3 regions of the Cohnella suwonensis genome follow, and region 3 is predicted to be linked to each of the others. Evidence: riboswitches for the same ligand, from Rfam matches in the RefSeq annotation. Region 3 holds a riboswitch; each other region holds the start of a gene.
What was found. A riboswitch is a leader RNA that binds a small molecule or an ion and turns the genes downstream of it on or off. The one in region 3 is predicted to bind cyclic di-AMP.

Region 1 (3,272 bases), on a different contig from region 3:
TTTGGAATCGCGTCTCGTAGAAATGCCAGGCCACGAAAATAAACGTGATGACCCCGGTAATCCGCTGCCACGTGAACGCCCAGTTGCGCCCATAGCTGAATCGACCCGTGTTAAGATTCGATTGGTAGGCGATGTACAAGCCGTATACGCCATGGAACAGAATCGGCAGCCAAATGACGAACAATTCCATCCAGAAGACGAGCGGGATACTGTTCAACAAGTCGATGCTGTCCGAGAAGCCCTCCTGTCCTCCTTCGAACGCGGAGTAGTTGGTCAGCGCGTGCTCGACGATGAACAGCCCGAGCGGAATGACGCCGAGCAAAGAGTGAAGCTTTCTCGGTAAGTAGGAATTACCTGCCATGTGTGTGTTCGTTCTCCTTTCGCATCCGTGCTTCGACAACGATGACGACGAATTTCCAAGCGTCACCATTTTGTCACCGCTATTAAGGTTACTCTATTTTCGCTTATAATGGAACTGCTTATTTAATATTAAACCTTATAACCTACGCGCATAAGAGGAGCTGTGAAACATGCTGGAAGACATGCGTTTGTTCGCCGCGATCGTGGAGCAGAGAAGCCTGAACAAAGCCGCCGACCGCCTGAATTTATCCCAGCCCGCGCTATCCCGCCGGTTATCCCGGCTAGAAGCCGAGCTGGAAGTCGATCTGTTCCGCCGCATCGGGAAAAGGCTCGAGCTGACGCCCGCGGGCAAGCTTACGTACGAGTTCGCGTTGGATCTCCGACGGTTCCACGGCGACTACTTGCAGAAGCTGAACGCCTTCAAGTCTACGGAAGCTCCCGTTGCGACGATCGGAGCGAGCCTGACGACGCTTCAGACGACGCTTCCCGAGCTGATTACGGCCATGACCGGCAAACATCCTAACTTGGAAATCAAAGCGGTTACCGGCAAATCCCACGAAATCGCGACGCTAGTCAAAGAACGCAAAGTCGATTTCGGCATCGTCGCCTCTTCGGTCGTCGACGACCCAGGCATTACCAGTTTACCCTTGTTTGACGATCATCTTATCCTTGTCCTCCCCAGAAAACACATTCTATTGGAAAGAACGCATCTGGAGATGACCGATCTGAACGGTTTACCGATGATTTTGTTCGCCCCGGGCACCTGGTATCGCACGCTGACCGACGAGCTGTTCAGAACCTACAAGCTGAAACCGGACGTCCGGATGGAGATCGACTCGTTCGAAGCGATCATCCGCCTGCTGTCCGCTTGCCGGGCGGGAACGTTGCTGCCGAAGTCGTATTTGCGCGAGCAAGTTTTGGCGGATAACGATCTGTACCTGGTCCGCATCAGAGAACTCGAGGAAACGAATCGGACGACGTCCCTCATCCACGGCGATCCCGCGTGGCTCGCGCCTTCCACCCGGTACCTGATCGAAGAGACGACCGCTTATTTCGCGCGCAGGACCGGACCCGGAATCGAGTAACCCGACCGTCGCCGTACCCTGGCGCGAGCCGTTTCCTATAGTTACCGGTTTATCGGGCATACCCGTTGTGGTAGCCTTTTACATATGCCGCTTGGCTTTGTTTCCCGCTTAAGTACAAGTTCAAAAAGTCCGGTTTTCAAGATTCGATGTCGAATAATCTTCCTGGTCGCTTCGTGATCAAAATCGGACTTTTTGAACAACCTTATTAAAGGGGAATACCAAGGCATGGCATAATCACGGCCTAAACCTTACGGTGCGGGGGACAATATCGAAAGTATGTGCAGGATGCATATCCGCCATGTACTTGGGGTGAACCGCAGCGATGCGCAGGGCCGATCTCCCGGTCCGAACCCGACAGCTAACCTCGCCGGCCGATTATCAGGAGGACATCTCAGATGACGCACAGTTGGAAAAAGCTCGGAACGCGCGCGAGCGCGCTAGTACTCGGCGCCGCCCTGGCGCTTCCGTCGTTGACGGCCCACGCGGCCACCGCTCCGTACACGGCCAAGGAAGGCGATACGTTCTGGAAGCTGTCCAAGCAATTGAACGTTCCGCTTCAGAAATTGATGAACGTCAATCCGAACATCGATCCGCTCAACATTTACGCGGGATTGAAGCTGGTCATCCCGAACAACGGCATAACCGCCGCTTCGAAAGCCTCGCCGAACGCGGTGACCGCGCAATCGGTCACGACGACCGCCGGGCAATCGCTCGGCTTCTCCAAAGTTCTGGACATCAAAGCAACGGCCTATTCCGATTCCGCCGAAGAGAATGGCTGGGGTCCCGTCGATTACTTCGGCAAACCGCTTAAGCTCGGCACGATCGCCGTCGACCCGAACGTCATTCCGCTCGGCACGCGCGTATACGTGACCGGATACGACTTTTCCGGCTTGCCGGACGGCGGATTGATCGCCACGGCTACCGATAAGGGCAGCGCGATCAAGGGCAACCGAATCGACATCTTCGTCCCGGGAACCCGCCAATTCGTATCCGGATTCGGTTACCAGAGCGTTAAAGTTTACATTTTGAAATAACGGAACGACACGAAGAGGGCCGGACGCCGCGCGACGAACGCGAAGCGAACCGGTCCTTTTTGAACGCCGAAGGCGTTTTCGCTTGCGTTTATGATTTATACTCCTTCACGCCTAGCAGCTCCGATAAGGATACCGGTTCGTAACGGTGAAGCCGAAGCCAATCGATCAATGCCGGAAGCGCCTGTACCGTACCGCTAAGATTTTGCCCTTCCCCGCCTCCCGCGTGCATGAGCACGACGGCTCCGGGCCGGACGGAACGCGTCACGTTGCGCAGTATCTGCTTCGCGCTGAGCTGACGCCAATCGGAAGAATCGACGTTCCAATTGACGACCGTATAACCTTGTTGCTTCGCCCATCTGAGCTGCGTCTCCGTGATTTCTCCGTAAGGCGGCCGAACCAATCTCGGCTTGAAGCCGACGATGCCGTCGATGATCGCTTCCGCCCGCCCGATTTGATCTTGCACCTTCGCGAGCGGCAGCTTGGAGAAGTCGGGATGGCTATACGAATGGTTGCCGATATCGTGGCCTTCCTTCCGGATGCGCGAGACGATGTCCGGATGTTTCTTCGCGCGCGTACCGACGACGAAAAACGTCGCCGTCACTTTCTTTCTTCTTAACACGTCAAGTACTTGCGGCGTGAATCGCGGATCGGGTACGTCGTCGAACGTCAGGGCGACTTTGCGCGTATCCCCGTGCGCGGATAAGACGAAGGCTCCTTCGTACTTCTTCTCCATATCCGACCATCTCATGCCGGAAGGCTTGGCGAGCGCGATATCGGGACCGTTCTCCCAGAA
Region 2 (3,272 bases), on a different contig from region 3:
GGCCGGGAATGGCTTCGGATCGGGCTTAATCCCGAATACCATATGGAGGTCGACACGCCGATGGATTCCCCATACGACATGTACAAGCCCGGCGCCTTGCCGAACGGCAAGGAGAAGCCTCCGATCCTGCTGCTCGGCGAGCAAGACCGGCTGACGGAGATTTCGATGAAATCCGACATCATTCAATCGATCGCGGGTCTTCACCGCGGCAAATACAACGTGTATTATCCGGAGGATTTGGTGCTTCCGCACGCCCATCGGCTCAGTTCCGAGACGCGCAACAAACTATCTATATAATAGAAGGGAGACAACTTCCGACAATGCTTATCGACACGCACGCGCACCTTGATTCTTCCAAGTTCGACAACGATCGCGAAGACGTCATTTCCCGCGCGCGGGAAGCCGGCGTGGATACGATCGTCAATATCGGCTTTAACCGGGAGACGATTCCGACGACGATGGCCCTCGCGGAAAAATACCCGTTCATCTACGCCGTCGTCGGCTGGCACCCGACCGATGCGATCGACATGAGGCTGGAAGAGGACCTGGCGTGGATCGAAAGGCTGTGCAGCCATCCGAAAGTCGTCGCCATCGGAGAGATCGGGCTCGACTATTATTGGGACACGTCCCCGAAGGATTTGCAGCAGGTCGTGTTCCGCGAACAGATCCGGCTCGCCCGCCGGCTCAAGAAGCCGATCGTCATCCATAACCGGGACGCTCACGAAGACGTCGTCAGATTGCTCAAGGAAGAGAAAGCGGAAGAAGTGGGCGGCATCATGCATTGCTTCTCCGGAAGCTGGGAGACGGCCAAGTCGTGCCTGGACATGAACTTCCATATTTCGTTCGGAGGACCCATAACTTACAAGAATGCCAGGGTGCCCAAAGAGGTGCTCGAAAGGGTTCCGATCGACCGATTGCTCATCGAAACGGACGCCCCGTATTTGACTCCTCACCCTCACCGGGGGAAGAGAAACGAGTCGGCTTACGTTCGTCTCGTCGCGGAGGCCGCGGCGGAAATCAAAGGAATTTCTTTGGAAGAATTAGGTAAAATAACGAGCGAAAACGCGAAGCGCCGATTCGGCCTCACGAGATAAACGGAATATTCGGGAGAAAAACGGAACGATTCTAAGAAAAAACTAGCTTTTTCCGCTCATTCCAACGGAGAACCGCCCGATTTTCCATGAAAATAGGGAAATTCGTCCGATGCACCTTCTTTACACCTATGTTCGATAGAGGTTATGATCGTAGGCAGAAGTTTGAATATGACATTCCTTTTCCAGTGCGCTTAATCTCCCGAAAGGGAGAACGGGGGACCCAACGCGGCGGCGAGCAAGCAATACGTCCAAGGCGGTCCGAGCAATCTTGGGGTGAATATCGCAAGCGGCATGAACGCGCCTCTATCCGAGCTACGCGTCTTGACCGGGAGCGATTAGGGCGACTCTCTTTGCCCGAATCCGACAGCTAACCCCGTAAGCGTTATAGAGAGAGGTCAACTCGTGCCGCGATAACATCCTATCATTCCAACTGCGGAAGCCACGAACAGATCCTCTGTCTCGATGGCTTTTTGTGTTGCGAGCATAACCTTTCCCATACGCCAACGGGTATGAGAGAGGTTATGCGGAGGCCTTTCGGAAGCAAGAGAGAGATGAAAACTCTCGCTTACGAATGGTTCCCCAAAAGGGGTATCCGGCTTGTACGAACGGTACAGGCATGCACGACTGGACAAGGCGGCGCGAATTTCGAGAGCCCATGAAACCGATCGAGGGCGAGCTTCGAAGCGTCGTTAACATTATGGATTAGTCGCGTCTGACAAGTATCATGCATCACAGTCGACGGCGGGGCTATGAGGAGGAACGAGAAAATGGGCAGTATTCCCGTAGCGGATACCCATGATCCACGACCGACCGGCAAGCTTATCGCACTGCGATGGAAGCATGAGCATTTGCGCGTAGCCATTTTGGGCGCAATTCTCGTTTTTGCCATCACGATGACGTTCATGTCGCTCTTGCAAAAGGCGGCCACGAAGAACGTCACGATTATCGATAACGGAGTCGCCTCCGTTATTGCCACCCAGACCAACAACGTCGAAGAGCTGTTCGCGGAACGTAACATCCGCGTCGGACCTTTCGACAGCATGTCGGGGCAACTGACCGACAAGTTGGACGAAGGAACCCGGATCGTCATCGATCGGGCGGTAAGCATAACGGTTAAGGCGGACGGCAAGGAGCAAGTGGCCCATACGACCGCCGACACGGTCGGCGCGGCCATCGGCTCGCTGAATCTCGGTCTCGCGGGGGACGATCGCGTCTCTCCGGCGGCCGGCACGGCGCTCGCCGACGGAATGACCGTATCGGTCGTTCGGGTACGCAAGGAAGTGACCGAAACGAAGCTTCCGATCGCGTTCAAAGTCGTGGAACAGAAGAACGCCGATCTGGAGACCGGCAAGACCAAGGTCATTACTCAAGGCAAAGCGGGCGTCGTCGTCTACAAGACGGAACGCGTCTACGAAGACGGCAAGCTCGTCAGCCAGGAAATGATCGAGAAAACCGTCGCGCAACCGGCCGTACAGAAAGTCGTCGCGGTCGGCACGAAGAAGAAAGCGGAAGTGGCAACGGCCTCTTATACGGGAACGCCGAGCGCCGCCGAAGCCCAATTCGTCAGCTTGAACGGCAAGAAAGTCAAAGTCCGCCGTCTGCTGACGAACGTGACGTTGACCGCGTACTCCGCCGGCTTCGCGTCGACGGGCAAGACGAAAGGCGACTCCGACTACGGCGTCACCTCGTCGGGAGCGATCGTCAAGGAAGGGCGCACGATCGCGGTCGACCCGCGCGTCATTCCGATCGGCTGGTGGGTGTACATCGAGGGCATCGGATTCCGAAGAGCCGAAGATACCGGCGGCGCGGTCAAGGGCAAGAAGATCGACGTCTACTACGACAGCGAATCCCATGCCAACAAGTTCGGCACGAAACGCGGATTCAAGGTGTACGTCATCGGCCCGGTCAAACCGTCCGCGGATTGATCGGCGCAATAATGCGAGTCCAAGAATCGGGGAGAAGCCCATGCGGCTTCTTCCCGATTCTTTTGCCGTAGGGTATAGACTTGATGTATCGGTCAAGTTCATATACGCTTGTAACCATAAAAGAAGCGGCAAAGGCGGTATCGGAAGTTGAATATCCAGGAAATCATCGTCGTCGAGGGCAAAGACGATACGACGGCGGTGCAACGGGCGGTCGGCGCGGACACGATCGAGACGGGCGGTTCCGCGGTCGGCG
Region 3 (3,272 bases):
CGAGAAGTTCATACAGCCGCCGTCCGATTCGGGCGCGGCGAACATGATCCAGCAGCTAGGCGGCGCCGGGGGGACATGGAAGGGCTGGGACGTCATCGGTTGGGGCGTCCTTGCGGGGGTCGTAATCGTAGCGGTCTGGTTCGTCCGGTTATGGTGGCGCGATCGCAAGCGGACTTGGCAATCTTGGTGGCAAGCCGTTCTGGACATGCTGCGGAGGGAACGCCGGGCGGAGGATGTATTGCCGTACGTGGAAGAGCGGAGGTCGCTCGCGAAGAAGCGGGCGCAATCGCCTAGAATCCCGACTCGAACGGCCAAAGCCGACTGGGAGCGGCTCGGCGACGCGGATAAAGTCCGGCGGCTTTACGAGGAAGCGGTGCTGGCCGGTATCGGGGACGGATTCGAATTCCGCGCGTCCGACACGCCCTCGGAGACGCTGGAGAGGATCGAAAGGCATCGGCTCGCGTTTCCGGTTTCCGGCAAGGGCAGAGCCGCGACGTATTGGGCTTGGTTCGCGGAAGCAAAGCCCCGGCTGTTGCGCTTATACGAGAAAGCGAAATATAGCGCGCACGCGATCGGGGCCGATGAAGTCGGCCGGCTGAGGGAACGAAAGCCGAAATAAGGCGCTGAACCGAATAAGAGATTCAAAAACAAAGGGCAATCCCGACAAGTCATCTTGCGATGACGACGGGATTGCCCTTTATTTGATCGCCGCCGGATTATTCCGCGGCTTCGTCAGATGCGCCCGCAGCGGCAGCATCTTCCGCATCCGAAGGTTCGGTTGCGAGCTCTTGGTAAGTATCCGTGTCCATGATCCGACGAGCGGTTACATAACGCGAAGCGTAGTATTTGTCGTAAATGCTGACGAACGAAACGCTCTTGCCCGAAGAAGGGGAATGAACCATTTTGCCGTCGCCGACATAGATGCCTACGTGCGAGATGCCTTTGCCGTTCGTGTTGAAGAACACGAGGTCTCCCGGACGCAAGTTGTCTCGGGAAACTTTCTGGCCTTGCTTCGCTTGGTCTCTCGAAGCACGGTTGAGATTGATGCCGAGCTGCTTGAAGACGTACTGCGTGAATCCGGAGCAGTCAAAGCCGCTTTTGGTCGATCCGCCGTACTTGTAGTCGATGCCGAGAAGGGGCTTGATCGTCTCATCCATCTTGGAATCGGCGAACGCGCTGCCTACTTGGAAAGCCAAAGCAAAGCATAAAGCGATAAGAATAGCGGAAAGCTTGCGCAAAACAGGTTGACTCCTTCCAATGCCTACGAGGTTAGCTGGAGGGTTCGGTAGAAGGTTCCCCTATGGCTCCTGTGAAGCGAAGCCAATTCACCCGTAAAGACTGGTTCCCCCGTTTCCCGCTTTCGCGAGAACTCGGCAGTTTTTGATTTCTTCGTCTTACATATTCGGTTTTCCTGACGAATTTCCTGCATCTACTAAATGAGAATTCACTCATCTACAGCGGAAAACTAGGAAATCGGTCCTCCTTTCGCTTAGGAAATGGCCGCCGATAATAACGTCAAACCCCGGTTACGCCCGCGAAAAGGCGCAAACCGGGGAATGTCCCTGGTGAATATTGTCGGAAGGGGGACAGGAAGCTTACGGCTCCGTTCCGGACCATACCTGATATTGGGACGCGGACGTCCATAACGTCAGGAGGGAACGGACGAAGTAGAAAGCCTGATGCAGCGCGACGGCGATAAATCCGGACCAGAGCGTGGAGACGGCCCACGCCGTGGCGGATACCGCCAAACCGATGCCGAGCAACGCTAGAGTGATGCCGATTAAAGGCAATGCCCGGCGAAGCGCCAACCCGAGCCCGTTCAGAATGCCTTCGCCGGACGCGGCGCCGAACTGCATGAACTGAAACAGCAGATGCAGCAGGAAGCCGGTGACTAGCCATGCCAGCGCATAAGGCGACAGATCTCTCAGCCAGTCGGTTATGATGGGCTCCGAGTAGAACCGGTCTTTCGCGAAGGGCACCAACCAGACGGCGGGCAACAGAAGCAAAGCGTTCTCCGCCCAGTACAGCAGCGTGACCGGTTTCCAAACCCGGCGAACCCCGAACAGCACGCGCGTGCCCGCTTCCTCCGTCGCGTGGTGGAAGGAGTAGAACACGCCGGCGTTCAGCAGCGGCGTCAGCAGCATCCGCAGCAGAAGCAGGCCTCCGAGCAGCCAAAGCGACTCGTTGACGAGGTCGGTCTTCAGCAGCCGGAATTGGGCTTCGACGAGGAATAACCGCGCCGCGTCGGAATTCGGGTGCGTTTCCGGATAGCGGGCAAGAATCGGGGTCGCGACGGAGTCGACGAACCGGTAGAGGAAGAATCCCCACAACAGCCGGTACAGGAACAGGAGAACCACTACAACCTTATGACGGACGGCCATGTCCCATCCCTTTTTTAACAATTCTCGTATCATCGTGACCTCGCCTCCTTACCACGCCATTGTTCCGAACAGGCCTTCCAGCAATTGCGTGATCCCGGTCGCTACGCGGGAACGTTTCTCTTTCGGCACCTCGGAAAGCAAATAATTGTTGTACTTCCGGTTGTCCAGGACGACTTTGTTGCCCGGGTCGATGGCGGCGTACGTCAGCGGCGACGCGGAGCGGAGCTGGAGCCGGATGTGGTTCTGGACGCCGTCCCACTGTTTGCGGAGCGACTGCCCGTCGGCGAACTGGAGCCATACCGACACCTGCTGCGCGTTCCCGCCGTACCTTCTCAGCAGCACGGTGCTTTCGAAACCTTCGTTCGTTTTTTTCGATTCGATCGATTCGACCGCGTAGTCCGCCATCTCCCCATGCTGCACGTAGGACAGGAAGAAATCGTTCCATTTCGTTTTGGTGACCGACTCCACGACCTTCTGGAAGTCTTCCGACGACGGATGCCTGAATTTGTATTTCTGAAAATACGTCCGCATGATCTTGTTCATCGTCTTGTCCCCGACTTGGCGCTCGAGGGCGGACAGCACGAGCTTGGCGCGCATGTAGACGTTCTCGGCGTATCCGTCGGAAGAGCTGAACCGCCAGGAATATTGGTTCAGAGGCTGCGGATCGGTCAGGTAGCTGGATTCCACCGCCAAGTTAGGAAGCACCCCGTAGATGCTGGACATGAGCTTATCCTCGGTATAAGAGGTGAAGCCTTCGTCGAGCCAGGCTTCCTCGAACTCGTTGGAGGCGACGAGGCCGTACCAATATTGATGCGCGATCTCGTGAACGAGCGTCCGTTCGAGATCGTAGCCGGAGCTCGCGGCCTGGGCGGAGGCGCCGGTGACGAGCGT

Region 1: another riboswitch for cyclic di-AMP. It lies ahead of ACFPPD_RS12520 (3D domain-containing protein); the one in region 3 lies ahead of ACFPPD_RS01645 (C40 family peptidase).
Region 2: another riboswitch for cyclic di-AMP. It lies ahead of ACFPPD_RS16985 (ubiquitin-like domain-containing protein); the one in region 3 lies ahead of ACFPPD_RS01645 (C40 family peptidase).

Annotation. Positions count from the first base shown of each region.
Region 1 covers NZ_JBHSMH010000038.1:43,576-46,847, forward strand. Annotated here, with positions in the region: gene ACFPPD_RS12510 (succinate dehydrogenase cytochrome b558 subunit) at 1-361, opposite strand, end outside; gene ACFPPD_RS12515 (LysR family transcriptional regulator) at 531-1,445, shown strand; cyclic di-AMP (ydaO/yuaA leader) riboswitch at 1,674-1,835, shown strand; gene ACFPPD_RS12520 (3D domain-containing protein) at 1,841-2,479, shown strand; gene ACFPPD_RS12525 (polysaccharide deacetylase family protein) at 2,568-3,272, opposite strand, start outside.
Region 2 covers NZ_JBHSMH010000062.1:11,846-15,117, forward strand. Annotated here, with positions in the region: gene ACFPPD_RS16975 (HD domain-containing protein) at 1-297, shown strand, start outside; gene ACFPPD_RS16980 (TatD family hydrolase) at 321-1,094, shown strand; cyclic di-AMP (ydaO/yuaA leader) riboswitch at 1,273-1,491, shown strand; gene ACFPPD_RS16985 (ubiquitin-like domain-containing protein) at 1,862-3,019, shown strand; gene rnmV (ribonuclease M5) at 3,167-3,272, shown strand, end outside.
Region 3 covers NZ_JBHSMH010000004.1:106,460-109,731, reverse strand. Annotated here, with positions in the region: gene ACFPPD_RS01650 (MFS transporter) at 1-619, shown strand, start outside; gene ACFPPD_RS01645 (C40 family peptidase) at 717-1,238, opposite strand; cyclic di-AMP (ydaO/yuaA leader) riboswitch at 1,244-1,386, opposite strand; gene ACFPPD_RS01640 (hypothetical protein) at 1,596-2,414, opposite strand; gene ACFPPD_RS01635 (M1 family metallopeptidase) at 2,430-3,272, opposite strand, start outside.